One region of the Psychrobacillus sp. FSL K6-1464 genome, then DNA from elsewhere that is predicted to be linked to it. Evidence: predicted binding sites of a transcription regulator. Region 1 holds the regulator's gene; the other holds the start of a gene.
The links. The regulator Rex, encoded in region 1, represses fermentation and respiration genes when NADH is low (regulators of the CRP and FNR family bind a similar motif). The targets are predictions, from matches to a motif close to TTGTGAAATATTTCACAA.
Positions count from the first base shown of each region.

Region 2: the regulator Rex is predicted to act here: its motif matches at 10,069-10,086, upstream of MKX39_RS07875 (cytochrome c oxidase subunit 2A).

Region 1 covers NZ_JBBOOP010000001.1:3,124,307-3,139,869, forward strand. The annotation lists gene groL (chaperonin GroEL) at 1-1,393, opposite strand, end outside; gene groES (co-chaperone GroES) at 1,436-1,720, opposite strand; gene MKX39_RS15850 (CPBP family intramembrane glutamic endopeptidase) at 1,908-2,636, shown strand; gene MKX39_RS15855 (redox-sensing transcriptional repressor Rex) at 2,710-3,351, opposite strand; gene MKX39_RS15860 (ABC-F family ATP-binding cassette domain-containing protein) at 3,481-5,412, shown strand; gene tsaD (tRNA (adenosine(37)-N6)-threonylcarbamoyltransferase complex transferase subunit TsaD) at 5,975-6,994, opposite strand; gene rimI (ribosomal protein S18-alanine N-acetyltransferase) at 6,991-7,446, opposite strand; gene tsaB (tRNA (adenosine(37)-N6)-threonylcarbamoyltransferase complex dimerization subunit type 1 TsaB) at 7,436-8,122, opposite strand; gene tsaE (tRNA (adenosine(37)-N6)-threonylcarbamoyltransferase complex ATPase subunit type 1 TsaE) at 8,119-8,571, opposite strand; gene MKX39_RS15885 (YugN family protein) at 8,958-9,368, opposite strand; gene MKX39_RS15890 (GDSL-type esterase/lipase family protein) at 9,430-10,041, opposite strand; gene MKX39_RS15895 (acyltransferase family protein) at 10,152-11,198, shown strand; gene purU (formyltetrahydrofolate deformylase) at 11,698-12,606, opposite strand; gene MKX39_RS15905 (hypothetical protein) at 12,749-13,267, shown strand; gene MKX39_RS15910 (ABC transporter substrate-binding protein) at 13,293-14,285, opposite strand; gene MKX39_RS15915 (FecCD family ABC transporter permease) at 14,399-15,433, shown strand; gene MKX39_RS15920 (FecCD family ABC transporter permease) at 15,430-15,563, shown strand, end outside.
Region 2 covers NZ_JBBOOP010000001.1:1,601,375-1,616,937, reverse strand. The annotation lists gene MKX39_RS07915 (ABC transporter permease) at 1-945, opposite strand, end outside; gene MKX39_RS07910 (ABC transporter substrate-binding protein) at 964-1,962, opposite strand; gene MKX39_RS07905 (helix-turn-helix domain-containing protein) at 2,381-2,782, shown strand; gene ytzI (YtzI protein) at 3,034-3,183, shown strand; gene rlmN (23S rRNA (adenine(2503)-C(2))-methyltransferase RlmN) at 3,208-4,281, opposite strand; gene MKX39_RS07890 (sulfurtransferase) at 4,381-5,205, opposite strand; gene MKX39_RS07885 (dynamin family protein) at 5,218-8,808, opposite strand; gene MKX39_RS07880 (chemotaxis protein CheX) at 9,499-9,951, shown strand; gene MKX39_RS07875 (cytochrome c oxidase subunit 2A) at 10,149-10,271, shown strand; gene MKX39_RS07870 (cytochrome B5) at 10,296-10,772, shown strand; gene MKX39_RS07865 (b(o/a)3-type cytochrome-c oxidase subunit 1) at 10,774-12,441, shown strand; gene MKX39_RS07860 (carboxypeptidase M32) at 12,884-14,383, opposite strand; gene MKX39_RS07855 (ATP-dependent DNA helicase) at 14,401-15,563, opposite strand, start outside.

The DNA of each region.
Region 1 (15,563 bases):
CAACGATAGATCCTTCAAGACCTGCGTTGTTAGCGATTTGACGAACTGGTTCTTCTAATGCACGAAGTACAATTTTCAGTCCAGTTGCTACGTCGCCTTCTTTAGTTTCTGCTAATTCTGCAACTTTGTTATATACGTTTACTAGTGCAGTACCACCACCAGCTACGATACCTTCTTCTACAGCTGCGCGAGTTGCGTTTAAAGCATCCTCAATACGAAGCTTACGTTCTTTTAGTTCTGTTTCTGTAGCTGCTCCAACTTTCACTACTGCTACACCACCAGCTAATTTAGCAAGGCGTTCTTGTAGTTTTTCTTTGTCGAATTCAGATGTTGTGTCTTCTAATTGAGAACGGATTTGTGTTACACGACCAGCGATGCGATCAGAATCTCCGTTACCTTCTACGATTGTCGTATTGTCTTTAGATACAACAACTTTAGAAGCGCGACCTAACTGTGTAATATTAGCAGATTTTAAGTCTAAACCTAAATCTTCTGTAATTACTTCAGCACCAGTTAATACGGCAATATCTTCTAGCATTGCTTTACGACGGTCACCAAATCCTGGAGCTTTAACAGCTACAGCATTGAAAGTTCCACGTAATTTGTTTAACACTAGAGTAGCAAGTGCTTCTCCTTCTACGTCCTCAGAGATTAGTAAAAGTGGCTTGCCTTGTTGAACAACTTGCTCAAGCACAGGAAGAATTTCTTGAATGCTTGTGATTTTTTTATCAGTAATTAAAATATATGGATTATCTAAAATAGCTTCCATTTTATCTGAATCTGTCACCATATAAGGAGATGCATATCCACGATCGAATTGCATACCTTCTACTACATCAAGTTCAGTTGTAAACCCTTTAGATTCTTCAATAGTAATAACACCGTCGTTACCAACGCGTTCCATTGCTTCAGCGATTAGTTCACCAACTTCAGAATCACCTGAAGATATAGCTGCAACTTGAGCAATAGACTCTTTGCCTTCAATTTGTTTAGAGATTGCTTTTAGTTCTGTAACTGCTGCAGCAACTGCAAGGTCAATACCTTTACGGATTCCTACTGGGTTAGCACCAGCTGTTACGTTTTTCAATCCTTCGCGAATCATGGATTGTGCAAGTACTGTAGCAGTTGTTGTACCGTCACCAGCGATATCGTTTGTTTTAGAAGCAACTTCTGCCACTAATTTAGCACCCATGTTTTCGAATGCATCTTCCAATTCGATATCTTTTGCAATTGTTACACCATCATTAGTAATAAGTGGTGAACCAAATTTTTTCTCTAGAACAACGTTACGTCCTTTTGGTCCAAGTGTTACTTTAACAGCATCTGCAAGTTTATCCACTCCACGTAGCATTGCACTACGAGCGTCTTCACTGAATTTAATTTCTTTAGCCATGTGTATAGTTACCTCCTGAATATATTTTGTAAAGTTTTATTATTAGCCAATTACAGCTAGTACATCGCTTTCGCGTAATATTAAATAGTCATTGTTGTCATATTTCACTTCTGTACCTGAATATTTAGAGAAGATGATACGGTCTCCCTCTTTAACGTCAAGTTCAACGCGAGTGCCGTTTTCAAGTACTCGTCCAGTACCTATAGCAACAATTTTTCCTTCTTGCGGTTTTTCTTTAGCAGAGTCTGGAAGTACGATGCCAGATGCTGTTTTTTCCTCAGCTTCGATTAATTCGATTATAATACGATCACCTAATGGTCTTAACAAGTGAAACTACCTCCCTAAAATAGTAAAATGTAATATTATTAGCACTCTTACTCTTTGAGTGCTAACACACTTATAATAATAATTAATCACAGAACATTTTGCAAGTGAGAAGGTATCTTTTTCTTTTATTTCCTATTTCCTATACAATAAAAGGAGAAGGTACATACAGAGAGGAATCAAACTGTTCATGAAACAACAAAAAACCGGTATCTACATTTTAATTGTTTATTGTATTATGCAGTTATCAGGAGCTGTGTTTGCACCGCTTCTTTATAAGTTATTAGAAACTATGGAAATAGAAAATGCAGCCCTCATTGCTTCTGGATGGTGGGTATTTCTTAGTATGGGGATCGCCACATTAATCACCTTGTTCATTATTAAGAAAGACAATAATTACTTAAAACCGTTAAAAGGCAAGTCTAGTCCACTCCTTCAAACAGTTGGTTGGGGAGTTATCGGTTTTTTCCTAGTCCTTTTAGGTCAAGCTTATGCAGCTAACATTGAACAAAAGTTTGGTGTGGATCCTGGATCAGAGAATACAACCCAGTTTATCGAAATCGCCCAAGCTGTACCATTAGCTATTTTTTCCATCGTTATTTTCGCTCCTATTTTAGAGGAGCTCATATTCAGACGCATAATCTTCGGAACATTATTACCAAAAACTAATTTCTTTGTAGCTGCTTCTGTTAGTGCGATTGTATTTGGAATTATTCACTTTGACTTTACGCACATACTACTATATGCAGTATCAGGATTTATATTCTCCTTTATCTATTACAAGACGAAAAGGATTATTGCGTCTATGATCTCCCATATGCTATTAAATGGATTCGTTGTACTCGTTCAATTTTACGGAGATGAAATCCAGCAATTTTTGAAGCAATATTCCAATATGCAGTTAATATTCTTTCAATAGTACACTCCTATAACTTATAGTCATCAATAAAAAGCCTTTGACCCATTAGCATTGTGGTCAAAGGCTTCTTTAGTTATTCAGTATGTTCGTTTCTTATGAGATAAATCAAAGTTTGCAATTCAACAGATAAATCAATTGTGTGTACTCGGATCGCATCCGTTGTTTGAATACGAATTGGTGTAAAGTTTAGTATCCCTTTAATAGACGAAATCCCTAGTTGGTCTGCTACTTGCTGTGCTGATCTACTCGGCAAAGTGAAAATAACTAACTCAATTCCATATTCCTCTAGTTTTTCTAGCATAACACTAGAATGATATACAGGTATATCACTAATAGTCGTTCCCTCAACAGGTGCCTTTGTATCAAAAGCTACAACAATCTTAGTGTTATGATTTTTTTGGAAGTTATACTTCAAGAAAGCAGTTCCCAAACTACCAACACCAATAAGCGCGACATTCGCTGCCTCATCCTGATCTAGTGTTTTACGGAAAAACTCCAGTAACGTTGGTACTTCGTAGCCGTAACCCTTTTTCCCGAGAGCACCAAAATGAGAGAAATCTCTTCTAATTGTTGCGGAATCAATCTTCATCGCTTCACTCAATTCCTGTGAAGAAACTCTTTTATGTCCAGCATTATCAAAACTTTGTAAAAATCTATAATATAATGGAAGTCTTTTTGTAGTTGCTTGAGGAATTCTTGGTATATCTGGTTTCATAAAAATCCTCCTAGTTTAGTCAAACAAATCGTTTTTATCTTACTAGACATTTCTACCATTGTAAAGCTATGGCGTTGCAACAACAAGCCCTATCTATTACACTTAAGTTAGAATTGAGGTGCGAATACTGTGATCGTTTTACAAGTCAATCAAATAACAAAATCCTTTAACGGTGAAGATATATTAACAAACGTAAAGCTAGAGGTTCAGGACAGAGACCGGGTCGCCCTTGTTGGCAGAAACGGTGCTGGAAAATCTACTTTACTTAAAATAATTGCTGGTGAAATGTCATACGATTCAGGCGAAATCATTATGCCCAAAAATATTCGTCTTGGCTATCTAGAGCAACATGCAGGTCTAGAATCTAAGCTGACTATTTGGGATGAAATGAAGACTATTTTTAGTCATCTCATTAACTCAGAAAAAGAGCTTCGTTCCTTAGAATCACAGATGGCTGATCCTTCTGTATATGAAGATACCGAGGCTTATGCAAGAGTGGCAGCAACGTACGATGAATTGCAATTAGCTTTCAATGAAGCTGGTGGTTATCGCTTCGAATCTGATATTCGATCTATCCTACATGGCATGCAGTTCTTCCCAGAAGATTATGAGAAGCCAGTACAAGCATTATCTGGTGGTCAAAAAACGAGACTAGCATTAGCTAAAATGCTTTTAAGTAAGCCAGACTTACTCATCCTCGATGAGCCTACCAATCATTTGGACATTCAAACATTAAGCTTTTTAGAAAATTATTTAAAGAATTATAATGGTGCTGTTCTTATCGTATCGCATGATCGTTACTTTTTAGATCAGGTAGTTACCATTGTGTATGAGGTATCTCGTCATAATGTAGCAAGATTTGTTGGAAACTATAGCTCTTACTTAACGCAAAAAGCAAAAAACTATGAATTAGATAGTAAGAAATATGAAAAACAGCAAGAGGAAAAAGCAAAGCTAGAGGAGTTTGTTAGTAAAAACCTAGCTCGTGCCTCTACGACTAAAATGGCCCAATCTAGACGGAAGGTTATTGAAAAAACAGAGTGGATGGATTCCCCAGATGGCGATGAAAAATCTGCTTCATTCGGATTTACTATCGACCGACCTAGTGGGAATGACGTTCTCCGCCTAGAGGAAATTGCAGTCGGTTATCCAAACAATACAGTTTCATCTAACATATCCTTTTCTGTGTACAAACAGGATCGAATTGCACTTGTTGGACCAAATGGAGTTGGAAAATCGACTTTACTAAAAACCATTATGAAACAACTGGAAGCTGCTGGAGGCAAAATTCAATACGGAACAAATGTCCAATTTGGTTATTATGACCAAGAACAAGCGGCACTGACTGGCAATAAGACAGCTTTGTTAGAACTGTGGGATGAATGGCCATTGATGAATGAGCGAGATATCCGTAACGTATTAGGTCGATTCTTATTTACGGGAGATGATGTACAAAAAACGGTATCTACACTGTCTGGTGGTGAAAAAGCTAGACTTGCACTTGCCAAGCTCATGCTTTTAAAAGCGAACACCCTTGTACTCGATGAGCCTACTAACCATCTAGACTTAGACAGTAAAGAGGTTCTCGAAAATGCATTACTTGATTTCCCAGGGACGATTATATTCGTATCCCATGACCGTTATTTCATTAACCGAATAGCAACAAAAGTGATTGAGTTAGCAAGTGATAATGCAACCCTGTTCCTTGGAGACTACGACTACTACTTAGAGAAAAAAGAAGAAATGGAAGAGCTTGCTTTAGAAAATGCTGTCGTGGAAAATACGGTAGTTACCAAAGTGAACACATCCACTATAGATAAAGAAGCTAAGAAAAAAGAACGCCAGCTTCGACGTCAGCTAGAGGAATTAGAAAGTCAGATGCCGACGGTGGACGCGGAAATTACGATAATCGAAGAAAAGCTATGTGAACCGGAGATTTTCCAAGACCATGAAGCTGTTCAACAATTACAAATGGAACTCGATCAATTGAAGGAAAAACAAGATAACTTATCCAATGAGTGGTTGGAATTACAGGAACAACTGGAAGAAATAGCGACTTAAAGAAAAAAGGTAGTGTAACCAATTTTGTTTTGGCTTCACTACCTTTTCTTTTTGCTTTCTAATCTTGGTATTTTCTCCCTAACTACTAAAATTCTACAATTTTAGTATTAATCCTTCCTTTATATTAATTTTTCATTGAATGTCTGTCGTATGGTGTACATATATGTTGGTCAAGTGCTATTTTGCAATAATTTTTCTCCACATATTTATTCACAAAGAAAAACGAGTTATATCAATCTATCAACAGGTTTATCCACATTGTCCACAATTCAAAAACTTAGTTGTCCACAGCGCTGTGCATAACAATCATACTATATATAGTTTTATCTTAAGTTACACACATGTTATCCACAAATTGTGCATAAGTACGGATGTTCTCTATTGACAACTACTAAATTCCGTGTTAAAAAACCCTCTTTTCTTGTCGAAGAAAAGAGGGCATCAATTATTTGTCTAGGCTCTAGCCCCTTGAGTTATTTCAGAATGTCGGATAAAGGAAAAAGATGCCTTACTGTCAAATCTCCGACGCTTTTCAGGGCTATTATAGGTATTTGTGTTTTTTTCAGTTCCAACTATCTAATTCTAGTCCAGGCCTACCATTCATCGACATATTACCTCTATGACCCGCTGAAAATTTCGAATTTCCTGCAGCTGCAATCATCGCAGCATTATCGGTACACAGTTTGATGGGAGGAACATAAAAAGGTATATTTTCTTTAATAAAAGCTTCTTCTAGTGATGTACGAAGTCCTTTATTGGCAGCAACTCCACCTGCCGCTATGACTTGTTTAACTTTAAATTCTCGTGCAGCACGAATTGTTTTTGTTGTTAACACTTCCACTACACTTTGCTGGAAGCCCGCCGCCAGATGGTTCGGATTTACTTTTTCCCCTCGTTGCTCGGCGTTATGCTGATAATTGATAACTGCTGATTTTAATCCACTAAAGCTAAAATCATAGGACCCCTCTTCTAGCCAAGCTCTTGGAAATTGCAGTGCTTCGTCACTTTCATTAGCTAGTTTATCGATATGTGGGCCTCCTGGGTAAGGGAGATTCAGTACACGTGCTACTTTATCGTACGCTTCACCTGCAGCGTCATCTCTAGTCTCACCGATTAGTTCGAACAGACCATCGTCCTTCATCAATACAAGCTCTGTATGCCCTCCAGAAACAACTAATGCAAGAAGTGGAAATTCCATCTTCTGTACTAACGCATTTGCATAAATATGTCCTGCGATATGATGAACTCCGACAAGTGGAAGCCCATTCGCAAAAGCAAATGCTTTCGCTGCATTTATACCTATTAGAAGAGCCCCTACTAACCCAGGTCCTTCTGTTACTGCAACTGCATCTAAATCCTGAGGGGACATGCCTGCTTGTTTTAATGCTTCTTCAATGACAATCGTAATTTGCTCCACATGATGTCTGGATGCAATTTCGGGCACTACCCCACCGAATCGTTTATGACTTTCAATTTGTGAAGCGACTACATTGGAAATAATCTCTTGCCCATTTTTTACTATCGATGCCGCTGTCTCATCACAGCTCGTTTCTATCCCTAAGATATATTGGTCTTTCATCATTTAAATTCCACCCACATCACAAGTGCATCCTCTCCGGTATCTGAATAATAATTTTTCCGTATGCCTCCGTCTTGAAAATTGAGTTTATGATATAAGTTCTTCGCTACATCATTTGAAACTCTAACTTCTAACGTCATGAGAACTACATTTTGCTCTGTTACAACACGGATAGCTTCACGCATTAAGCCTTCGCCAATTTTGTTTCCACGCATTCTTTCCGATACCGCCACATTGGTAATATGACTTTCATCCATCACTACCCACATGCCACAGTATCCAACTAACTCTTTCGTTTCAGTTTCAGCTACAAGATAGTGTGAATATTCATTTGTCGTCATTTCGTGCTCAAAGGCTTCTCTTGTCCACGGTGTATCGAAAGCTTCCTCTTCGATTAACAGAACTTGGTCTATATCATCTATTGTCATTTTGCGATACGTAATATTAGTTTCCATTTTGCTTCTGCTCTTTCATCCAGTTTGCCTCTGCTTCTGTAATACGTAAATACTCCGGCACTACTGTATGCACTTCGTCAGGCTCCCTTTTTTTTGCCATCTCTATTAAAACTGCAGCATTTGGTAAATCGAAAGCAGCATTAACACGTTGCACCTTATCTCCAAGTACTTCCTTTATATGCTCCCAGTGAATTGTAACGTCCATCCCAACAAACAAAACTGGCTGTTCTAAATTATCTAACGTGGTCAGTAGATCTACTAAAGACATATGCGCTTCTTTTACTACTTCACCGTTTGTATAGATTCCAGCAAAGACATTACCGCGACGTGCATCCATAATAGAACACACTACTCCTTGGAAATAGGGTGCATTCTCGGCAAGTACATGTAAGCTCGATACTGAATATATCGGCACTTTTAGTGTCCATGCGAGCGTTTTTCCAATCGTAACTCCAATACGGACTCCTGTATAAGAACCGGGTCCTTTCGCTACAGCAATTGCCTCTATTTCATTTGGCTTGATATTTGCTTTTTCCATTAATTCTTCAATCGCTGGCATTGTTCCAATCGAGTGAGTAATTTTCATAGAGGACTGAATCGAAGCAAGTACTTGTTCATCCTTTACAATAGCTACCGCTAGCGGTGTATGTGATGTATCTATTCCTAACCAAATCATTCAAAAAGCTCCTCACATAATTGTTCATATCGTTCGCCCAGGGGCATAAACGTAAATTTTCTAGCATTCTCATCTAGCCGTAGTATCTGAATCGCTAATCGTTCTGCTGGTAGGTCTTCTTCTATCAAATGGGCCCACTCAATAATACTGACCGCATCCCCGTAAAACAGCTCGTCCCACCCTAGATCCTCGTCACTATTTGCAAGTCGGTAAACATCTAAATGGTTTAACGGGAGCCTACCCTCATACTGTTTTAAAATAGTAAAAGTGGGACTGTTCACGTTACGCTTAATACCCAAACCTTTTGCCACACTTTTAGTGAATGTCGTTTTACCTGCTCCTAAATCACCTTCTAGAGTCAGGACATCCCCGGCATGTAAGCGAGCTGCCATTTGCTCAGCAAGAGCCTGTGTTTCTTGCTCCGAATTAATCATTCGTTCATATTTCATCGGTTGCTTTCCTTTCCAGTTACATCTCTAATGCTTCTATTATAATGAAATACGTCGAATATTGTAAGTGTGGGGTCTTTCAGTTAGCTTCTAGCAAGAACAAAAGCGCAAGCGCCTAGGTAAGACCCGACAAGCGCTGGAAGAATAGCAATAAAGACGCTCTTTGCCTTTATTGCTATTCTGAAGCGACTCGAGGGGCTAGACGCGGCGACACCAGCTATATAGCTTGAGCTGAAACCAAGCCCACGGAAAGCTGCCGCCGGAAGTGAAAATCAGTAGTATAATTTTTTCTTAAAGGTTCAGTAAATCCAGATTTCTCGCTACATACACTTTCTCATCTGTTAAAAAAAAGACCATTTCGCAACTTGTGCAAAATGATCTTTCACTTATTGAACTAACCGTACGATTTTCTCAACTGCTTGTTCTCCAGCTGCTGTCCATTTATTTTGGTTTTCAATTTGACCATCCTTATCAACTGGAGGTTGGAATTGATTGAAACCTGTAGAAGTGAGCAGTGAATTCTCCTCATCATCTAAACCTATATTAACAACATGCTTGATCACATAAGGAGTTTGAAACTTAATCTGTGCGTCGTAATTATCTAACTCCCCTTCCACCACTTCAAATGGAAGTCGCAAGTAAATGGTTTCGCCTTCATTTCGCCATAATACATTGTCAAAACTGCCTTTATGGTAGTCCCAATTTCCACCTATCGTATACCCGAGGCTATCTATTCTACTTCTTAAATCACCAAAACCGATTTCTTTTCCTTCTAACTCTGTTTGTAATTGTAGCATGAAAAATTCACTCCTCATTCGAATCTTTCTATTATCATTACCAACAATCGCTAGAAAAATACTAGCCTCTCATTAATCGGTCTACTAACTTTTTGAAGAAACCATCCTCAATTTCCATGTCCTCTATCTTTTCCACTATTACATCAGAAAGTAATTCATAGCAAGCTTCCCCAAAATGAAGTCCATCATTCTTCTCTCCAACTAATAACTCCTTATAGTTTGGCTTTGAGTATACAATTTGAAAAAAATCGATAAAATAACTGTTTGTCTCTTCTGCCACCTCTTGAACGACCTGAGCATATTGTTTTAAACGTTCATTCGTTCGGTTGCGCTGAAGGGATTCATCAACGGGAGCTGGGCTTATTAATATAGTCTTTTCTGGACCAATCTGCTTTGTAAACAATGAAATATTACGCTTAAACGTATCTATATCTACCAACTTATCAGTTGCCGAATCATTTGCTCCAAATAATACAGTCACTACATCTGGACGCTTAGATAACACATCTTTGTTAAAACGAAACATCGCTTGCTCCGTTGTATTTCCGGATACTCCTGCATTGATAAATTTATAATTAGGCATTTTTGAAGACATTTTATGAGTTAGTATGGGCGATGGATACCCTTCTTTTCTGGCAGTGATACTATCACCAAAACAAATTACTTCCAACATATAACAAAACTCCTTTTAAAAATATGTAATATACTTGAAACACATTATACGTTTATAATTACCCAAAAACGGATAAACAAACATAGATATTATGTGTTGGAGGAAGTTTTATGGCTAACAAGCGATTAACATGGGTCGATGTGACAAAAGGATTCTTAATGATATTAGTTGTAATCGGACATTATCCAGGTGAATTGGATTTTCCGTTTATCACATATATATATTGGTTTCATATGCCGGCCTTTTTCTTATTAAGTGGATTATTTTTCAAAGAATTAAAAGAGGAACAAGATACAAAAGTCTCTATCAAAAAAAGGTTTCTACAGCTGATGGTACCTTATTTCTTTTTCCTATTAGCCATTACAACTGTTCGATATGGAATGGAGCTTGCAGGAGGTAACTTCGACTTATCCTGGTACATACAAGATTTATGGAAATTAGTTATTGCGGGTCGTTTTGCACGTGGTGCTTATGGAGTTTTCTGGTTCGTCACCACATTGTTCTTTACATATTTATTGTTCACATTGATGACAAAGTATTTAAATCGATTCAAACAAATAGTATTACTTATCGTATTTTACATCGTCGCACATTTAGAAAGTATTTTTGCAATGCAATATATTAGTGGAGCTCCAGATAAAGCTTCACAAACAATTCCAATGCTTTGGAACTTGGATGTCGTCTTAATGGCAATCGTCTATTTTTCTCTTGGCTATTATGCTAAATCTATTTGGATGAACATTACTAAAACGTGGTTTATCGGAGCTCTAATCGTGGCAATAACTGCCATAGTTACTGATAAACTTGGGGTTATTGATTATCACTTAAGTATGAAATTCCTTCGCTATGAACATTTACTACTAGACTTAGTGATACCCATTGCGTTCATAATCGTTATTCTTGGTCTGTTCCAAAGAATTACTACTATTCTTTCGTTAGACTGGTTGGCAAAAATTGAAAAACATTCAATTACTATTATGTATTTGCATATTTTCACTGATATTATCCTGAACGACTATTTCCAATACGGCATTATTGGTTTTACAACACTCGGATTAATCATACCGATCATAGCATCTATTATTATTCAAAAAATGATTCCATACGGAAGGTTCTTATTAGGAGATATTCGAGCAAAGAAACCCATTCAAATTTAATAGAAGCCCTACCAGAGAAATAATTGCTCTGGTAGGGCTTTTATTGTCGGAGAATTTATGTGAAAAATCATGCATCTGTGACATCATTAGATAGAGATTCGAATAACGACACAACAATAAAATAGAACATTAGTTCTTTTTTGTGTTATAATAAGTTGGCAATTACATAGTAGGGTAGGCGGCTGGTCACTTTTCCGTTAGGAGGTGTTGCCATGACAACATACCAGATGATGAGTTTGTTGATCCAGCTTAGTGCTGTACTGATAGCAACCTTTTCCATTGTAGTGACCATTATCATTTTCTTTGTAAAAAAGAAATAACCGTCCCCTGAGCTAAAGGTTTGACGGTTATTTTCGACCTTGGACCAACCGCTCTTTCCGCGGTCTGTAATTGCTGACTGGATATTCGCGTATCCAGTCTTTATAGTCTCTGTTTCTATATCCATTATATACAGAAGGAGTAGCGCATTCAACCTATATGAGCATTACCAACTTTTGACTTAGTGGAAAACGATCGTCTTATTGCCTTCTACGATAACACGATTTTCTAAATGCCATTTCACAGCTTTTGTTAATACTCGTCGCTCGATATTACGACCAATTTTCTTTAACTGAACTACGTCATCCCGATGATCTACTCGCTCCACATCTTGTTCGATAATTGGACCTTCATCTAAATTGTTTGTTACATAATGAGAAGTAGCCCCAATCAGCTTTACTCCGCGTTCGTATGCCCGCTCATATGGACCAGCACCGATAAACGCTGGTAGAAATGAATGATGTATATTAATAATCCGATTTTCAAAATGCTCTACAAACTCTGGTGTTAATATTTGCATATAACGAGCCAGGATGAGTAAATCTACTTTGTACTGCTCCATTAAACGAACCTGTTCAGCTTCCACTTGTTTTCGAATTTCTTTGTTTGCTGGTATATAATAATATGGAATGCCTAGAGCCTCGACAAATGGTCGGGCGTCTTCATGATTACTAATGACTACAACTATATCTGTATCCAAATCTCCGTTTTGCCATTCCCATAAAAGCTCCATTAAACAGTGTGGTTCCTTAGAAACAAAAATTGCAGAACGTGTACGCTCACGTAAATAATTAAAACTATATTCCATATTATGCACTGCAGCAATTTGTTCGAAATCCTTTTCCATTTGTGCACACTTTCCAACTAAACCTTCACAATGATATGCAATTCGTATAAAAAATGTACCGTTCACTGGATCACTGGAATATTGGCTAGACTCAATAATATTTGAATTATGTGTGTGTAAAAATGTTGATAGCACTGACACGATTCCTGGTTTATCAGGGCATTTTACTAGCAATCGTCCACGATTTTCAAAATGACTGTTTTGATGTTGTAAGTTACTTTTTGCTTTCATGTTAATAGACATAGAAACAGCTCCCATTATATAAATATTAATTTTCTTATTATGCTACATTCTATCTGTCTTCTCAACCCTTTAGTAAATTAAATGATTAAAGGGGGGTACAATCGATGTTAAACATAGAATTTTACGCAAAGAGGGTGTGTACATGCATCAGAAACTGACAAAAACACTATTTAAATTGTTTACAGGTGAATTGACCGCAACAATTATGTTTGGAGGTGTATGGCTACTGTTTTTACGTATGTATGAATGGGCAAATCCATACTTAACTTCTTTTCCCCCTTTATATGCATTTCTATTCCTAGAATTTCTATTATTACAAGGAAGTTATTATTGGTATTTAAAATGGAGACAAGCTAAGCATAGGGATTTCACTATATTGCCCGATTATCATCTGAAATTTTTTCGGATTCTAAAGCGAGTGAATCTTTTTCTTATAGGAGCTGGCTTTGTTCTATTGATATATGAATCGATAAATCATTCTAAAGCCTACTATTGGACCCTCTTTTTATATTTGTTTGCGCTAGCAGAGTATATAAATTATTACTATATTCGCTTGTCTTATCAATCTGTGGATGAGATGAAGGACTTTCTGCGACACAGAAAGTTACGTAGATCTAAATTGGCAGAAGAACTAAAACAATTAAAGGCTATCTCCCAATAACAGGGAGATAGCCTCTCTTGGCAAACTATTTTACAATGCTTTTTAAAATATTGTCGATAATTTGTTCATTAGCAATTGTTCCAGTGTATAACCAACTTTCGTCTGGGGAAAATTCATATACATTTCCAGCTTTTACAGCAGGAACACTGTTCCATAATGCTTCACTTAAAGCAGTAGAACCACTTGTTGTATCACTATTAATCAAGAATAAATGCTCTGCATCTAACTCAACCAGTTTTTCTAAAGATATTTCACTCCAGTTACCAGTTGCACTTGCTGAAATTTCTTTTACTACTGCAGGTGTCTTCAATCCTAAATCACCATACATTACCGCACCACTAGATAAGTTTTCTCCTACTACGAAGAATTTCCCACCTACTAGCCATACAGCAGCTACTGAAGGATTTCCTACCTCGGCTTCTATCGTTGCTTTTGCTTCTGCCGCTTTTGCATCATAATCTTCCAGTGCTTTTTGAGCTTCTGCTTCTTTACCGAATACTTCCCCTACACGCTTTAGTTCGTCGCGCCAATCGTTGTTGACTTCTGTTCCAATTACGTATGTTGGAGCAATTTTACTGTATTGTTCGTATTTACCGCCTTCTACCATGCTTGCTGAATCCATGATGATCAAGTCAGGTGCGTATTCTTGAACTGCTTCGAATGGTAGGTCATAAGGAATCATTGGAACGTCTTTTAAATCGTCCTGTAAATATCCCTGTATGCTTGCTCCATCATTTACACTCCATTGTGCAACAGGAGTTATTCCTAATGCGACTAAATTATCTTCTAAGTATGAAGCTAGTACACGTTCTGGGTTAACAGGCACTACTACTTCATTGCCCATCGCATCTGTCAATGTACGTGTATCGCTTTCCTGTGCGTCCGTTGCTTGTTCTTCTGCTTTATCTGTTGTGGACTGCTCTTTAGAATCTTCATCCCCACAAGCCGCTAATGCTAAAGCTAAAGCACCTGCTCCTACTAATTGTATCCATTTATTTTTACCTAGTATATTTTTCATGTTAATCTCCCTTTTGGTATGATATAATAGAATCATTGATAATGATTCTCGATTTCAATTAGAATACAAATTCTTTCATTTGTCAATATTTATTTTTTCTTAAAATGGGGATAATGATACATATGAATACTAAAACAACATTAGATTATAAAAATCCTTACACTAGCTCTGCTGTCATTATCATTGGCATCATACTACTTGCCCTTAGTGTGGTCGTATCTATAAATTTTGGGGCATCCTCCACCTTAAGCTATCAGGACGTATGGAGTGCTATTTTTCACTTTGATCCAACTAATTCTTCCCATGTTATCATTCGTGAACTTCGACTTCCCCGAGCAATAGCCGCTATTTCTGTTGGAGCTGCTTTAGCAGTATCTGGTGCAATCATGCAAGGGATGACAAGAAATCCATTGGCTTCCCCATCCATAATGGGGGTTACTTCAGGGTCATCTTTTTTAATAGCCATTGCGCTAGCTGTGTTACCAGGTATAAGTTACTTAGGCTTAATGATGTTCTCATTCGTTGGAGCGGGGCTCGGTGCAGCTTTAGTATTTGGAATCTCTGCTATGGCGAAGGGTGGAGTTACTCCGGTAAAATTAGCGCTAGTCGGCTCAGCCATTACTTCCTTACTTAGTTCCCTATCCACAGCTATTGGTATTAAATTCAATGTATCAAAGGATATCAGCTACTGGTATGCTGGCGGCGTATCGAGTATTCAGCCGCAACATATTTTATTTGCTATTCCATTTATCATCGTCGGACTTATATTAGCGTTAATCTTGTCGCGCTCTATCTCTGTGCTAAGTTTAGGAGAAGATGTCGCAAAAGGACTCGGTCAACGAACCGGTTATGTACAATTGTTAGGAACAATTGCTGTACTTCTATTAACGGGAGCTGCAGTATCCATTGCTGGGATGATTGGTTTTGTAGGTCTGGTAATTCCTCATATCACTAGATTTCTAGTTGGAGTAGATTATCGGTGGATTATTCCATGTTCCGCTATTTTAGGCGGTATATTATTGATCACTGCAGATATCGTTGGACGCAGTGTAAATCCTCCCTTTGAGACACCTGTTAGTGCTATTACTGCCTTGATCGGTGTGCCGTTCTTTCTCTACCTAGCACGTAAAGAGGGGAGAGGATTATGATGCCAAACACTTTAGCTAAAAATGAAGCCAAATATAAGTTTCTTATGATCACTACATTTATTTTAATCATTATGGCTATTCTTATAAGTATTAATGCAGGATATATGAAAATACCGATTGCCGATGTTAT
Region 2 (15,563 bases), 1.5 Mb from region 1:
TCGTTTTTCGAAGAACTGAGGTAAAATGAGTGCTACAATTACGATAAATGCAGTAATTAGCTTCATATCTCCTGCATCCAAGAATTCTACGCGAAGCGCTAATGCTAAAACGATACGATAAATGATAGCACCAGTGATTACAGCAATAGTTGTTCTAACGATTGTTTTCGTACCGAAAATTGCTTCTCCTATTATGACGGAGGCAAGTCCGATTACTATCATTCCAATACCCAACCCTATATCAGCAGCTTTTGTATACTGAGCAATTAAAGCTCCAGAAAATGCAACAAGGGCATTGGAAATACCTAATCCTAATATGACAAGCGTATCTGTATTTGCTGAAAAACTGCGAATCATTTTCTTGTTATCACCGGTTGCACGAATTGCTAAACCAACTTCCGTTTTTAAGAACCAATCAAAAATAAATTTTATTATAACTATTAAAATAGCTACAATTACTAGTGTCCCCCAAGTTTTAGGAACATATTGAACACCTAAAGAAGTTAAGAATCCATTAATAGTATCATCTATACCTAAGCTTCCCCACCAACTGAAAAACTGGCTAAATATAGTTCCTTCATTCATCAAAGGGATATTAGGTCTTCCTACAGAATTCTCAATTGTAAAACCCATTATCCTCAAATTGATGGAATACAAAGCAATCATCATTAATATTCCCGACAGTAGTGGATTAATCTTCCCTTTCGTGTGTAAAATCCCTGTCATACATCCTGCTAGGAATCCTGCAAATATAGCAACGAGTGTTGCAATAGCAGGATGATAGCCTAACACTATCATCGCCGCTGCTGTTCCTGCTCCTGTTACAAAGCTTCCATCAACCGTCAAATCAGGAAAATCCAACACTCGGAAGGTCAAATAAACACCGAGAGCCATAAGTGCATATATAAACCCTTGCTCAACTGACCCAAAGATTGCTGTAAACATAAAACATCAAACTCCTATCTATTCCGCAAATTCTGATTCCCATTCATCTTTTACTTCTATTCCAAGGGCATCAACAGTATCTTTGTTTAAAATAAATTTCAAATTTTGTGGATATTGAACGGCCAAATCAGCTGGTTTACTTTCACCCTTCAAGATTTTAACAGCCATTTCTCCAGCTTCATAACCGATATCATAAAATTCAAAGCCATATGCTCCTAATCCGCCACGTTTAACAGAATCGAACTCACCTACCATCATCGGTAACTTATGCTCATTAGCAACATCTACTACGGATTCAAGAGCTGAAACAACCGTATTGTCAGTGATGATATATAAGGAGTCAACTTTCCCTATTAAAGATTCAGTTGCTTGCTTCACTTCAGCTGATGTTGAAACGGAAGCTTCTACTACATTTAGACCAACTTTGGCCATTTCTTCTTTTACTGCATCTACAGATGAACGTGAATTTTGCTCTCCTGCATTAAATACCATACCAACATTCTTTGCACCTAACTCATTTTTCAAAAATGCAATAGTATTTGGAATCGCATCAGGTTGTGTATCAACTGTTCCAGTTACATTTCCACCTGGGCTTTCCATTGAATCTACAAGTTCAGCATCAACAGCGTTAGTTACAGAAGTAAATACAATTGGAATGTCCTCTGTAAGAGCCGCAACTGCTTGAGCACTAGGTGTTGAATTGGCAAATATTAAATCGGCTCCTGAGTTTACTAGATTATTAGCAATAGTTGAGTTTAAACTATTATCATTTTGAGCATTCTCATATTGATATTCGACCTCGAGTCCTGCATCCTCAATGGCTTTTTGAAATCCTTCGTAAGCTGCATTTAATGATGGATGTTCTACAATTTGAGTAACACCTATTTTAAATACTTCTTTATCGTCAGACTTTGTAGAAGTGGATTTTGTTGCAGCAGAATCATCTGTACCACATGCAGCTAATAGTAAAACAGCAGCGGATAATACCATACCAAACTTTTTCTTTGTTTTTCCCATCTTTAATACCCCCAATTTACATTCAATACATCAGTGATTCAACTCGCTAAAGTATTACGATAAAGCAATGTTACACCGGATAAGAATAATAGTCAATAACATTATGAATTATTAATTAATTTAATTTGTATGCTTTTAGTTTGGGTCTAAAGAAAAAGGTTGATAGTCGTTAATGATTACGAAGAATAGGTACAGGTTTGTGAAAGTGTTACTTAAACTAACTAAGCAGGTTAGTTAGTTTAAGTAACATAAATGGATTTTTGCAACTTCTTTTCGGTTTGCATACGTATTCAGTAAAGAAATCGTAAGTTTCATTTGATTGCAACGAAGCGTTGCGAACTTGAAATCATTGGTTTCTTTTGCCACAGAAAAAAATTTGATATGGTGGTGATATCAAATTTAGAAAGGAATGATAAAAATGAAAATTGGGAAATCGATTTTAGATTATCGTAAAAGAAATAATTTAAGCCAAGAACAATTGGCAAATAAAATTGGAATTACTAGACAGGCTATTTCAAAATGGGAACAAGAAAAAGGTGCCCAAGATATTGAAAATTTAATTTTATTAAGCGATGAAATGAATATTAGCTTAGACAATTTGATTAAAGGTAACAGTAATATAAAAAAGCAAATCTTGAATAATCAAAAAGCAGTAAAGTTTCATCTTTTAGTTATTTTATTTTTAATAGCTATTGTAATTTATATAGCGTATTTTGCTCTTTTACATGAAATTTTTATGATTGGATTCTTAGTTGCAACGCTCTTTATGCTAGGTATAGAACTTTATGTTTACATGAGGAATATTCGAATTAAAAAATAAGCTATGTTACTTTTTCTCTTGTTCATCTTGGGAAGGTAAAGAAAAAATTATTTTGAAACAGCCAAAGAAATAACAGAAAAAGGTGAGCTTAAAAGTGTTTTTCCAAGCTCGCCTTTTTCTATACAAAATCTAGCATTAACTTTAACATAGCCTTATTTTTTTACTTATTGCCTTTAAAGTTAGAACCCTTACGATGTATATTAAAATATCTGCTATGATATAACTAATAATCCGAATTAGGAGGTATATAAATGACTACTGTAATTATTATTAGTATTTTTATTTTCTTAATAGTATTAGGTCTCACTATTTTCACTATTAATAAAGGGTACGCATTTAAGCATACAATTGATGATTTACCTGAAAAAGACGATAAAAAAACGCATAGCCATAATGGCTAATGCGTTTTTTCATTCATGCACAATTTAATTGTTTACTTTTACTTTATCTTTTTTAATTTGTTTACTTCTTAATTGACCACATGCAGCGTCGATATCACTACCTTGCTCCATACGAACACCACAATTAATCCCTTTGTTTTTCAATGTTTGGAAGAAAGCACTAATCGATTTTTCATCACTTCGTTGATACTGACCATGCTCATCTACTGGATTGTATGGGATTAAGTTCACATACGAAAGATGACGTTTGTTTTCTAGAAGTTTAGCAAGTTGAAGTGCCTCTTCTACATGGTCATTTACATCTTTGAGTAGTATATATTCAAAAGTAATACGACGATTTTTCTTCTCTAAATAATAATCTACAGCTGCCATTACTTTTTCAATAGGGAATGCCTTATTAATAACCATAATTCTCGAGCGAAGCTCATCATTAGGAGCATGCAATGAAACTGCAAGATTTACTTGAAGATCCTCTTCCGCAAAATCCATAATTTTCTTAGCAAGACCACTTGTTGATACTGTAATATGACGAGCACCAATAGCAAGTCCTTTTTGATCATTTACAGTACGTAGGAAGTTCATCAAGTTTTTATAGTTATCAAACGGCTCCCCGATACCCATAACAACGATATGGCTGACACGTTCTTCCTTTTGAATTTGGTCCAAATGGAATTGCACCTTCATGATTTGTTCCACAATTTCTCCTGCGTCAAGGTCACGGCTCTTTTTAAGTAATCCACTTGCACAGAAACTACATCCAATATTACACCCTACCTGCGTCGTCACACACACTGAAAGACCATATTTAAAGCGCATTAGTACAGTTTCGATTAAATTACCATCTTGCATTTCAAATAAGAACTTAATTGTGCCATCTGCAGATTCTTGCTTAACACTTTCCTTTAACGTCTGTATAACAAAATTTTCTTCCAAAATCTGAAGACATTCCTTGTTTACATTGGTCATTTCTGCAAAGCTTTGTACACGTTTAATGTACAACCAGTCCCAAACTTGCTCTGCGCGGAATTTTTTTTGGCCTTGACCCATTAGCCATTCGATTAACTGATCTCTTGTTAGACCATATATAGATTTTTTCATTATAAGCCCTCATTTCATGCGTATACAATTTGCCTATTATACTATAGTTATTTACCCAAGACAACTTATTATACTGGAAAAAAGGTTAAAAAGATATAATTATGCTTGTGTCATATCTATTTCTACTTCATTTTCTCTAATCCAATCACTGTAGCTACCAACATATAGCTGAACATTTTCATAGCCCGCCTCTTTCAGACAACCATACAAAGGCGCAGCTGTAACGCCACTACCACAATAAGCTATCACAGGTTTGTCAATTGGAGCTAATTGACTTAACTTTTTCTTTAATTCTTTCTGCTCTAGGAATTTCCCGTTTTTCTTCAGTTGCTCCCAGTCAAAGTTTATAGCTGAAGGGATATGCCCAGCAATTGAATCGATTGGTTCACTTTCACCTTTATAGCGTACATTTGATCTTGCATCTATTAATTGACCCTCTTTTTCCTGCGCTACAACTTTCCTTACTTCAGCCATTGTCAGTAACTTATCGTTGTTCCATTCAGGGATTGTTGAAGTATGTGGTAGGACAGACTCCATGTTAGAAACTGGTAACTTGCCCTTCAACTCTTCGTAGCCGGAACGGGATACATATATATGTTTAAATCCTGCCCACTCCAATAAGAAATAGGCACGTAACGCAAAAGGAGTCGCTCCTTGATCATAAATTACAATATAATCATCTAATTTTAAACCAGCTTGCTGAACCAGTCTTGTCATTTGTTCCTTCGAAATCATTGGATGACGACCATCTTGACTGCCCATATCTGATAAATCTTCTTCCAAATCCCAATATATTGCACCTTCTATATGTCCCTTGTTATACATTTGACGACCCGCACTTTTTTCACCAAGATCAAAGCGAGTATCGATAAAACGGGGATTATTCTCTAAAATCTCTCCTAATTCAATAAACACTTTTACCATTTAAGCCCTCCTTTATAGTCGCGCATATACTGACTTCCACAAGTGAAGTGTTTGTTCCTGCTCTAATAATTTTCGTTCCGCATCAATTTGCGTAATCGATTCTTGTAGTAACTTTAAACGTAGTGCCTCCGATTCAATATCCGAGTATTGTTCTATCCATTTTCCTAAACGTTCTTTTTCATTCGATAGGTATTGATCTGCCTCCACTTTGGTTTCATCAGATAAAGTATCACGTAATTTTTCTTTTTCATTATTCTCAAAAAAGCTCTTGGAATTTTTAAAATAGGATTTTACATGTTCATATTTAGTAATGCTTTCAAATGGTCCTACAAAATCTAGTAATTCTCTCTCGGTTACTTCATGTGGACTAAATGTAAAACTTGTATTCAAATCTTTTAGTACGCGTATTTCTTCTTTTTCTAATTGCAGGATTTGTTGCTGAATATATTGCAATATACGGAAATTGGAGACCCGCATTTCTTGTTCGATATCAAAACGTATCATTTTAAGAATATCCTTTAAAGCAATGTCCAATGCAATTGTTGCGGATTTATTTGCAAATAATGATGGATTATATGCCTCTTTAAAGAACTCATTGAAACGATAATATACACGTTGTAATACGTAATAGAGTAGTGTATCTAGCTCCTGGTTAGCATCTTTTGCAATCTGTGTGTATTTAGAATTTGTATAGCGTTTACGAATATTTTGTTCTTGATTTCGAAGCTCGACTAGACGTTGGTCTTTTCGGGCCAGATTTACTTCCGTCTGTTCTATTAAGCCAAGTAGTTTCGATTGTTGACGAGTTGCTTCCTCTTCAAGAGCAGATATTGAGATTTGCTTCAGATCCTTTTCAAGAAAATGATGAAAAGATTCTTCAAACTGTTGCATTCCTTCATGCAATGATAATCCATCGAGTTTCTCTTTTAACCCTTGTAAACTAGATACCCCGTAAACTCTTGGGAAACGAATACCAAAACGTTGCAGTTCGTCCTGGACGTATTGTTTTACTAAATTGGCCTCCTCTTCTGAATCTGCCAAATCGATAGCATTAACAACAAAGAACATTTTATCCAACTCGAAGGCATCTTTTACTCTTCCCAGCTGTATTAAAAACTCACGGTCTGCTTTTGAAAATGCATGGTTGAAATAAGTAACAAACAATACAGCATCAGCGTTACGAATATAGTCAAAAGCTACTCCGGTATGTCTCGCATTAATCGAATCTGCTCCAGGTGTATCTACTAATGTCACACCTAGTCTCGTTAATTCACAATCATAATAAAAATCAATAAAATCTACAAAACAGCTTTTCGATTCATCCGCTACAAATTGGCCAAATTCATCTCCAGAAACATGCAGAACATTTCCAAATTGCCCTTTAAATGTTGGATACCCTTTATAAAATGCAGTAACGAATGATTTGTGTACCTCTTCAGCTACCTTCTCTTGCATAACCGTACTAGCTTTTTCAAAAGCTTCCTCTAATGTATGGACAGTTATTCCAAGCTGCTCATAAGCATAACTCACATCTTCTAAAATTTGCCCCTCTGATTTCAACACTACATCAGCAGTATTATGTAAATGATTTTCAGACACAGGATGAATTTTGTTAATAGCTGCAGTTGTAGGGTTTGGTGAAACCGGTAGCACATTTGCCCCCATTAAAGCATTCGAAAAACTAGATTTCCCGGCACTAAATGCACCAAATAACGCGATAGTAAATTGTTGATTTTCCACTCGTAAAGCTTTTCTTTTTATCGTTGCAGCAGCTTCTTCAAAAGCAGGTAATTCTGCTAATACTTCACCAATTCTTTTCGCACGACTCACTACTGCCTCCGCGGAGAGAAGAACTTCTTCGTCCTTTACTTCTTCTTCCTTTGCTACATTTACAATAGGTTGCTCCGTAGTATGCGCTTGTTCTTCATAATCTGTAATAGAACCTTCAAATTGAAGTCGTTCTTGTTCCCAGCTTTTTAATAATTTATCTCTGTCTTTTCTAATTGGCAACGAAGGAGTAGTGACGTTTTTTTCAAATGTTTCTATTCGTGTATCTATTTCTTCCAATGATTGAATAGCTAGTCTCTTTTCATTGAGCTCCGCTGTTTTTGATAGTATTTGGTCCTCATCTTCCAACGGGCTTTCTTCTATATAATGTATATTTTCTTCTTTCCATACATCTGTTTGGTTGATGTAGTAACGATTTACCGCTTCTGTAACTCGATTGGCGAAATTTAGAATCGCATTACCAGTCGTACTTGCACCTTCGTGAAGAGAATTTTCAATCAGACTAGGAGAAATAGCAAACTGAATTTCATCAATCTGATGGATTTTTTCTTCTGTTAATAAGGAAACATCTTTTAACATACGTTTCATTAACAATTTCATATGAGAAGTTATATTGGTAGAAATTATTTTTTCTAACATGCTAATAATTTCGTTAAGTCTTCTTTGTCTTTCTTCTTCAGTTTTCTTTTTACTACCCAAAAATCCAACTTTAAAAGTAGGTTGCTTACTTTCTGCATAAGACTTTAAAGCTTCACGCATTTCAAACGTCATTATAGAAGCATTTTCAAGTATGTTTTTTCGAAGTTCTTCAAATGTTTTTCTCCAAAGCGTAACATCTTGAAGTTTCACTTGCGTTTGAGCTAGTTCCAATTGTTCTTTGATATCCTCTTTATTATTCCAATCTTCTTCACTTAGCTGACTTTCAAAGGCTTCAAAACAAGTAGCTTTTTCATCCTCTAAAAAATGTAAATGCTCATCTTTTAACTTTTCTAGCGTTGTCTGGGCCAGTGTAAGATAGTAATCCTCTTTATTTTCAATAGAACTAGTAACGATTTGTTGAACTTGCGGAAAATCATTATGTATGAAATCTTTATTTTTTAGGCTTGTATAAAATATTCCTTTTGGATCAACCGACCACGATTTAAATGCATCTGTAACAGATTGCTTATAAGCTGCAAATGGTAGTTCTTCTTCTCTGTGCTTATCTACCTGATTTACGATTAAATATACATTCTCATTATAATGAAGTAATTGCTTTGTAAATTGAAAGTTTAACTCAGACTGAACATGATTGTAATCCATCACATAGAAAACAATATCTGCCAAATGAAGGGCAGATTCGGTGGAAACGCGATGTGCATCATCAGTCGAGTCAACTCCAGGAGTATCCATTATAGTAATTCCTTCGGGAAGATTAGACCCAGCATGTCCTATTTCAATTTGAGATACTTTACTTCCGTCTTTTGAATATTTTTTTACTAATTGAATATCATACTCCCCTGAAAATCTAACAGGTGGTTGATCCACAAAGTGAACAAGAGCATAATTTTCTGCTGTATTTTGAACCGTCACAATATTTGCGGAGGTTGGAATCGGGCTAGTTGGCAGTATTTGCTCATCAACTAAGGCATTAATCATACTAGATTTCCCTGCAGAAAAGTGACCTGCAAAAGCGATAGTAAATGTGCCTTTTTCTAATTTTCCTGCAAATAATTTAGACTTACGATAGCGTTCATCATCATTATTCTGTTGGAAAATCGTTGCAAGTAAAGCATTTTGTTCTTTTATCATTTGTAATTCATTTGAGTTCTGCATATAAAAAGTTAATCTCCTTCATAATTCGACAATGTACATCTATCATAGCAAAGTTTTAAAGCCTAAAACAATATTCTTTCACTCTTTTAGTTAATAAGAAAAACCGAGCAAAAAGATGTCCGGTCCTTAAGGGACTGAAACGTAGATATGCCGGCAATTTCCGCTCCGAGTGGTCGCTTTCCGCAGGCTTGGCTTCAGCCTCCTCGTTCGCTATGCTCCTGCGGGGTCTTCAGCTCAAGCTATCCTGCTTGAGTCGCCGCCTTGCGCTCCAATCAAAATAGGGAGTAGTACTCAATCATAAGATTTCGCGTAGCCTCTCGCTTAAATGATAAGAGTGGTCAAAGTTAAAAGGATAAAATCGTACAGTGTTCATCGTAAATTTTTAAATACTTTTCTAATCTTTTAAAAATGACTCTACTTGTTTTCACAAATAAAGTCATTTCGTCTTTGTTTCATATTGTTTTCGCTTTAGGAGCTATAGATTTTAAAATATATGCCGTTACCCCACCATAAACTAAAATAGCTGATCCAATGAAAATAGCTAACATAAAAAATCGCCCTCTCAACTGAATTTGATATTCATTCTCATTGACATAATACCATAGTATATTTTAAATTTCTACAATACCTATTCTTTTTTCCTATATAACATGTTAAAATTGATACATCTATACTAGTCGGAGGGTTAAAATGAGTACTTCTAAACATATTCAAACAATTTTAAATGGAACAATCCAATCCTTGAAATCAGTAATACCTATTTCAATGGATATAAAGTCACCTTCCCTGATGGTTCAACCATTTGTGCAAAAGGAAATGGGCGTACTTATCGGAATCATTGGTGATATTAAAGGGCGTATTATTATTGACTCTGCGGCTGAATCCTTTTCTGCAATTGGAGCTACTATGTTCGGAATGCCATTAGAAGGTGAAATGCTCGAATCATTTACAGGTGAACTCGGGAATATGATAGCAGGTAATTTATGTACCTCCGTTGCTGCAAGTGGAGTTGAAATTGATATTACTCCACCTACTGTTATTGTTGGTACTAGCAGGTTATATGGTTTCCAACATGCTTTTAGACTGCCTGTAGAAATTGAAAATATAGGTGAAATGACCATAATCTTAACGATAGATGAATAGAAAACGGAGCCTCCTTTAAATAGGAAGGTTCTTTTTTTTGCTTAAAATCATTACAGGAAGGTAATAGTGTTCCAAAAATACCAGATTTCACATATATTTCACAGTTAATAACCGTATGTGTGATTTTTATCACATCATCTCACGACTATTATATTTATGATGAGACTATAGAGTTTAGTAGAAGGAGGTGTAAGTAAATGTCGAAAAAGAAAGAAAAAGACTCTGATTTAAAAGGGACACTTTATTCCGTAGGTTTCGTTGGCGCATTTATATTAGTTACTTGGTTCTTGGCATTTTACTTATTCATAGACAGATTTTGAATTTAAATTGGAGGTTTAAGACTTATGCATATTCATAAGTATGAAAAGTGGTGGCTAACATTTGGGATTAGCTCATTGGTATTATTTTTAACTATCGTCGGTTTTAGTGCATTTCATTATGGCTCCCATCCCCCTTCCGGGAAAATTTATATCGACCCTGAGCGAGTTGATGAGATAGCTCCTTTTAATAAACCAGGAGTTCATAAAGTAGAAGGTGAAGAGTGGGATTATGAAGTCGTTCTTGTAGCGTCTGCGTTCTATTATAATCCACCCGAAATAGAAGTACCTATAGGTTCGACCATAAAGTTCATAGCAACTACTAAAGATGTAGTTCATGGATTTCAAGTTGCTGGAACTAATATTAATATGATTCTAGAGCCAGGTTATGTTTCGGAATATGTAACAACAGTAGACAAACCTGGTGAATTTTTAATCTTATGTAATGAATATTGTGGCGTGGGACATACCACAATGACGTCCATGTTAAAGGTGGTAGAGTAAAATGACAACTATTAAAGAAAAAGCACAAGACTTAGTAAGAGTTGATCGACGCGATGGGAAACTGGCACTAGCTCATATATATGTAGCTTTTATCGCTTTATTCATCGGGGGGCTTTGTGGATTATTACAAGTCCTTGTCCGTTCAGGTCAATTTACACTCCCTTGGGGGATTGGCTATTATCAAGTATTAACTATTCATGGGGTTTTATTAGGACTTATCTTAACAACTTATTTTATATTAGGTTTTCAAATTGCTGCAATTAGTAAAACATCCGGTACGTTATCAGACAAACAACGATTAGTCGGGTGGATTGGTTTCTGGGTAATGACTGCAGGTACAGTTGCTGCTTCCATAATGGTATTACTCAATGAAGCTTCTGTATTGTATACTTTTTACGCACCACTTCAAGCACATTGGATTTTCTACGTAGGTATGGCACTAGTTGTAGTTGGGTCATGGATAGTAGCTATTGCACAGATTATGAAATATGTGGAATGGCGTAAAGCAAATCCAGGGCAACCTAGCCCGCTCTTATCATTTATGGTAATTGTCAATTTGGCGATGTGGATTATCTGTTCTTTAGGAGTAGCTGTAGAAGTAGTATTCCAACTAATTCCTTGGTCATTAGGATGGGTGGATAAGGTTGATGTATTGCTTTCTCGTACATTATTCTGGTATTTCGGTCATCCATTAGTGTACTTCTGGTTGTTACCTGCCTATATGGTTTGGTATGTTGTTATTCCTAAGATCATTGGAGGGAAAATATTCTCTGATGCATTAGCAAGGCTTTCCTTTATGTTATTTTTACTCTTCTCCATTCCTGTTGGTTTCCATCACCAATTGACAGAACCCGGGATTGATTCGTTCTGGAAGTTCTTACAAGTAGTATTAACAATGATGGTTGTTATCCCTTCATTGTTAACCGCTTTCTCTATGTTCGCTACTTTTGAGTTACGAGGAAGACAACTGGGTGGTCGTGGATTATTCGGTTGGTTCAAAAAACTACCATGGAATGATGCTAGGTTTACAGTTCCATTTATCGGTATGGCTGCATTTATCCCTGCTGGTGCTGGCGGTATTATTAATGCTTCTCATCAGATGAATGCATTAATACACAACACTATTTGGGTAACTGGACATTTCCATTTAACACTGGCAACGACAGTTGTACTGACTTTCTTTGGAGCCGCTTATTGGTTAATACCTCATCTTACGGGTAGAGTATTGACGAAACAAATGAACAAGTTGGCAATTATTCAGGCTATTGTTTGGGCATTTGGAATGTCGATCATGTCAGGTGCAATGCATGTTGTAGGATTAATGGGTGCGCCTCGTCGTTCGGATTTCTCCACTTATGGTGGTGCACAACAAGCAACTGAATGGATACCTTATCAAATAGCACAAGCAGTTGGAGGAACAATTCTTTTCATCGGGATCATATTAGTACTTTATATTGTTGCAAATTTATTATGGTTTGCTCCTAAGGGTGAAACAGAATTCCCTGTTGGTGAAGTTTCAGAGAACGCGGAAAAGACACCAATGTGGTTGGAAAATTGGAAGATTTGGTTAACAATTTGTATTGCATTAATCCTATTTGCTTACACTGTTCCAGTCTTTGAGATGATTCAAAATGCTCCTCCAGGTTCAAAAGGTTATAAATTCTGGTAACAATAAAATATTAAAAAATGGTTAGTCGAGACTTATGTCCAGGCTAACCATTTTTCTATAGTCCAATAGGAACAGAGAAGCACCCGTTCAATTAAAATCAATAAAAATAATAAATACCAAAAACAATTCCCTTTATAAGAAAAACTGGGTAAAAAACGCCCAGTCTTCTAATAACAGGAACGTAGATATGCCGTTGATATCGGCTCTGGGCGACGCTTTCCATGGGCATGGCTTCAGCTGCTCACCCCGCGGTGGCCAACAGGATGTTGGTCACGAAAGCGTTGCCACACGATGTGGCGCTCATAGCATTTGAACCCCACCTGAAACGGAAATCAGTAATTCTTAAAAGTTCTGTAAACCCAGTGTTTATACTGCATATTATATACTTTCTTAATCTTTTAAAAAGACCCAAGCAACATTCGTCGCTTGGGTCACCTTTTATTTAAAGTTTATAGATTTTTGTATACTTTTCTTCTAAATAATCAGCAAGGTATTTACCGTTAAGACCTTCACCTGTTGCTGCCTTCAGAATATCTAAAGGTTTTTTAAGAGCACCATACTGATGCACGTTTTGTGTAAGCCATTCCTTGATAGGTGCTAAATTGCCTTGTTCTAACAAACTATCAAACTGTGGAATATCCTTTAGCATCGCCGCTTTGAATTGAGATGCATATATATAACCAAGAGCATAGGACGGGAAGTAACCGAAACTAGCCCCAGCCCAATGGACATCCTGCAAAATTCCTTCTGCGTTAGTAGATGGACTAACACCCAAATATTCTTCGTACTTAGAATTCCAAATTTCAGGGAGATCTTCTACTTTTAAATCACCGTTAAACAATCCTTTTTCAATCTCATAGCGAATCATAATATGAAGAGCATATGTCAGCTCATCCGCCTCGATCCGGATTAAAGAAGGTTTTACTTCATTGATAGCTCGAAGAAAGTCTTCCACAGGAACTTCCCCAAATTGTTCAGGTGAATAGCTTTGTAGCTTTTCATAATTTTGTTCCCAGAACTTTGGATTACGTCCTACAAAATTCTCATAAAACAGTGATTGAGATTCATGAATACCCATGGAAGCCCCACCCGCTAAAGGTGTACCTGTTAACTCTTCTGCAACATTCTGCTCGTATATCGCGTGACCACATTCATGAATAGTACCAAATATTGCCGAACGGAAATCGAACTCATCATACTTAGTCGTGATGCGCACGTCACCTCTATTTAAACCAGTAGCAAATGGATGCACTGTTTCATCTAATCTTCCAGCATCAAAATCATATCCAAGCTGTTTTAGTATATCTAAACTAAAGGACTGTTGTTTTTGTTTATCAAAAGATTGGAACAAGAAATCTGTTTTTGGCTGGTTTGGAGATTCTGAAATGCGTTTTAATAACGACACAATTTTTTCTCTTAGTTCATTAAAAACTTGATCTAAAATTTCAGTCGTCATGCCAGGCTCATACTGGTCCAACAATACATTATAAGGATTGTTATCTGTAACTCCCCAATACTCTACAAAGTTCTTTAGCGTAGCAACCATTTCAGTTAAATATGGTTGGAACATAGACCAATCATTGTTGTTTTTTGCTTCTTCCCAAACAGATTCTGATTTAGATTGAAGAATAACAAATTTCTTGTATTCATCTGCTGGAATTTTCTTGCTGAGATTGTATTCCTTTTTTACTTCTTCAAACACACGTTTACTTACTTCGTTTACAGAATCCAGCTCAAGTTCCATCTGGTCTAGTAATTCTTTAAGATCGTCTGAAGTCGATAAATTAAATACATCCGTTGCAAGTACTCCTACAACTTCAGATCTCTGATCAATACCTTTTTTCGGAGCACCAGTACGCATATCCCAATAAAGCACCCCTAATGCTTCTTGATAAGCACCAATTTTCTTCACATAATCTAAAAAATTTTGTTCTACAGACATTTCTATTCCCCCTTGATTCATTTCGAAATTGGTGTAGGTAATACCCCTGTAAATCTACTTTCTTGTAATGCTTCTTCTTCATTTAACAATAAATGAATTTCCCCGTAATCACTAGATGTACGGATCAAACGCCCAATACCTTGTTGTAATCTTAAAAGCATAAATGGCAATTCTACTTCCTCAAATGGATTGTTAGAGAAAGAACGTTTTGCATCAAATAGTGGATCTACAGGTGGAAATGGTAGATCGTAAATAATAACTCTGGTTAAGGCTTCTAAAGGTAAATCTAACCCTTCCCAAAGATGATAGGAACATAAAGTGGAGTATTCTCCATTTTGGAATTCTTTTACAATGGTTGAAAGCTCCCGATCTCCTTCAAAGACGATATCGCTTCTATCACCTATAGTAGCTCGGAAAGAAGCCATTGCTGCTTTGGATTTAAACAAAATAAGGGTTTGCATTGGGTTATTTAATAGTTTCTCCACATGATAAGGCTTCTCTTGCTGTTCCATTTCCTCCGTGTATATCTTCATCACTTCGTCATAATCAAATGGAGATGCCACAGAGAACGATTGGAATTTTTCGATTCCTAAAGAATCTGCAATATACGTAAAGTCTTTTTCAATAGATAAAGTAGCGGAAGAAAAGACAATAGGAATTTTAGAAGTAAATAGCTTCTCATTTAAAATGTCCGTAACTAATCTTGGCATGATGATTAACGTTTCATAACCATCAATGATCTCTAACCATTCAATTCCGTCCCCTTTTTCGGTGAATAAACGAAGAGAGAATGTGTATTGCTCTAAAAATTCTTCTACCATACGTAGCTCGTATTCAGGAATCGTATATAACTCTGACTCGAAAACAAATTCCTCTAACAAGCTGTCGGTTACCCGAATGGCTTGTTTACATAATTCCATTAACTCTACAGATTTATCAACCTTCATGCGATCGGTTTCTTCCATATTACTACCAATACGTAACAAACCAAATATCTTATCGTGTAATTCTTGGAGAACTTCCATTAAGTTCAATGTTTTTTCTCGCACACCGTCAACCATTACTTTTTCCAGTAATCGAATAAGTGTTTCACTTTGAATTTCGTACGTTAAAGCTTTTTGAGCAGCGAATTCAAGTAAATGCCCTTCATCTAATACGGCCATTGATACCTCGGGTAATA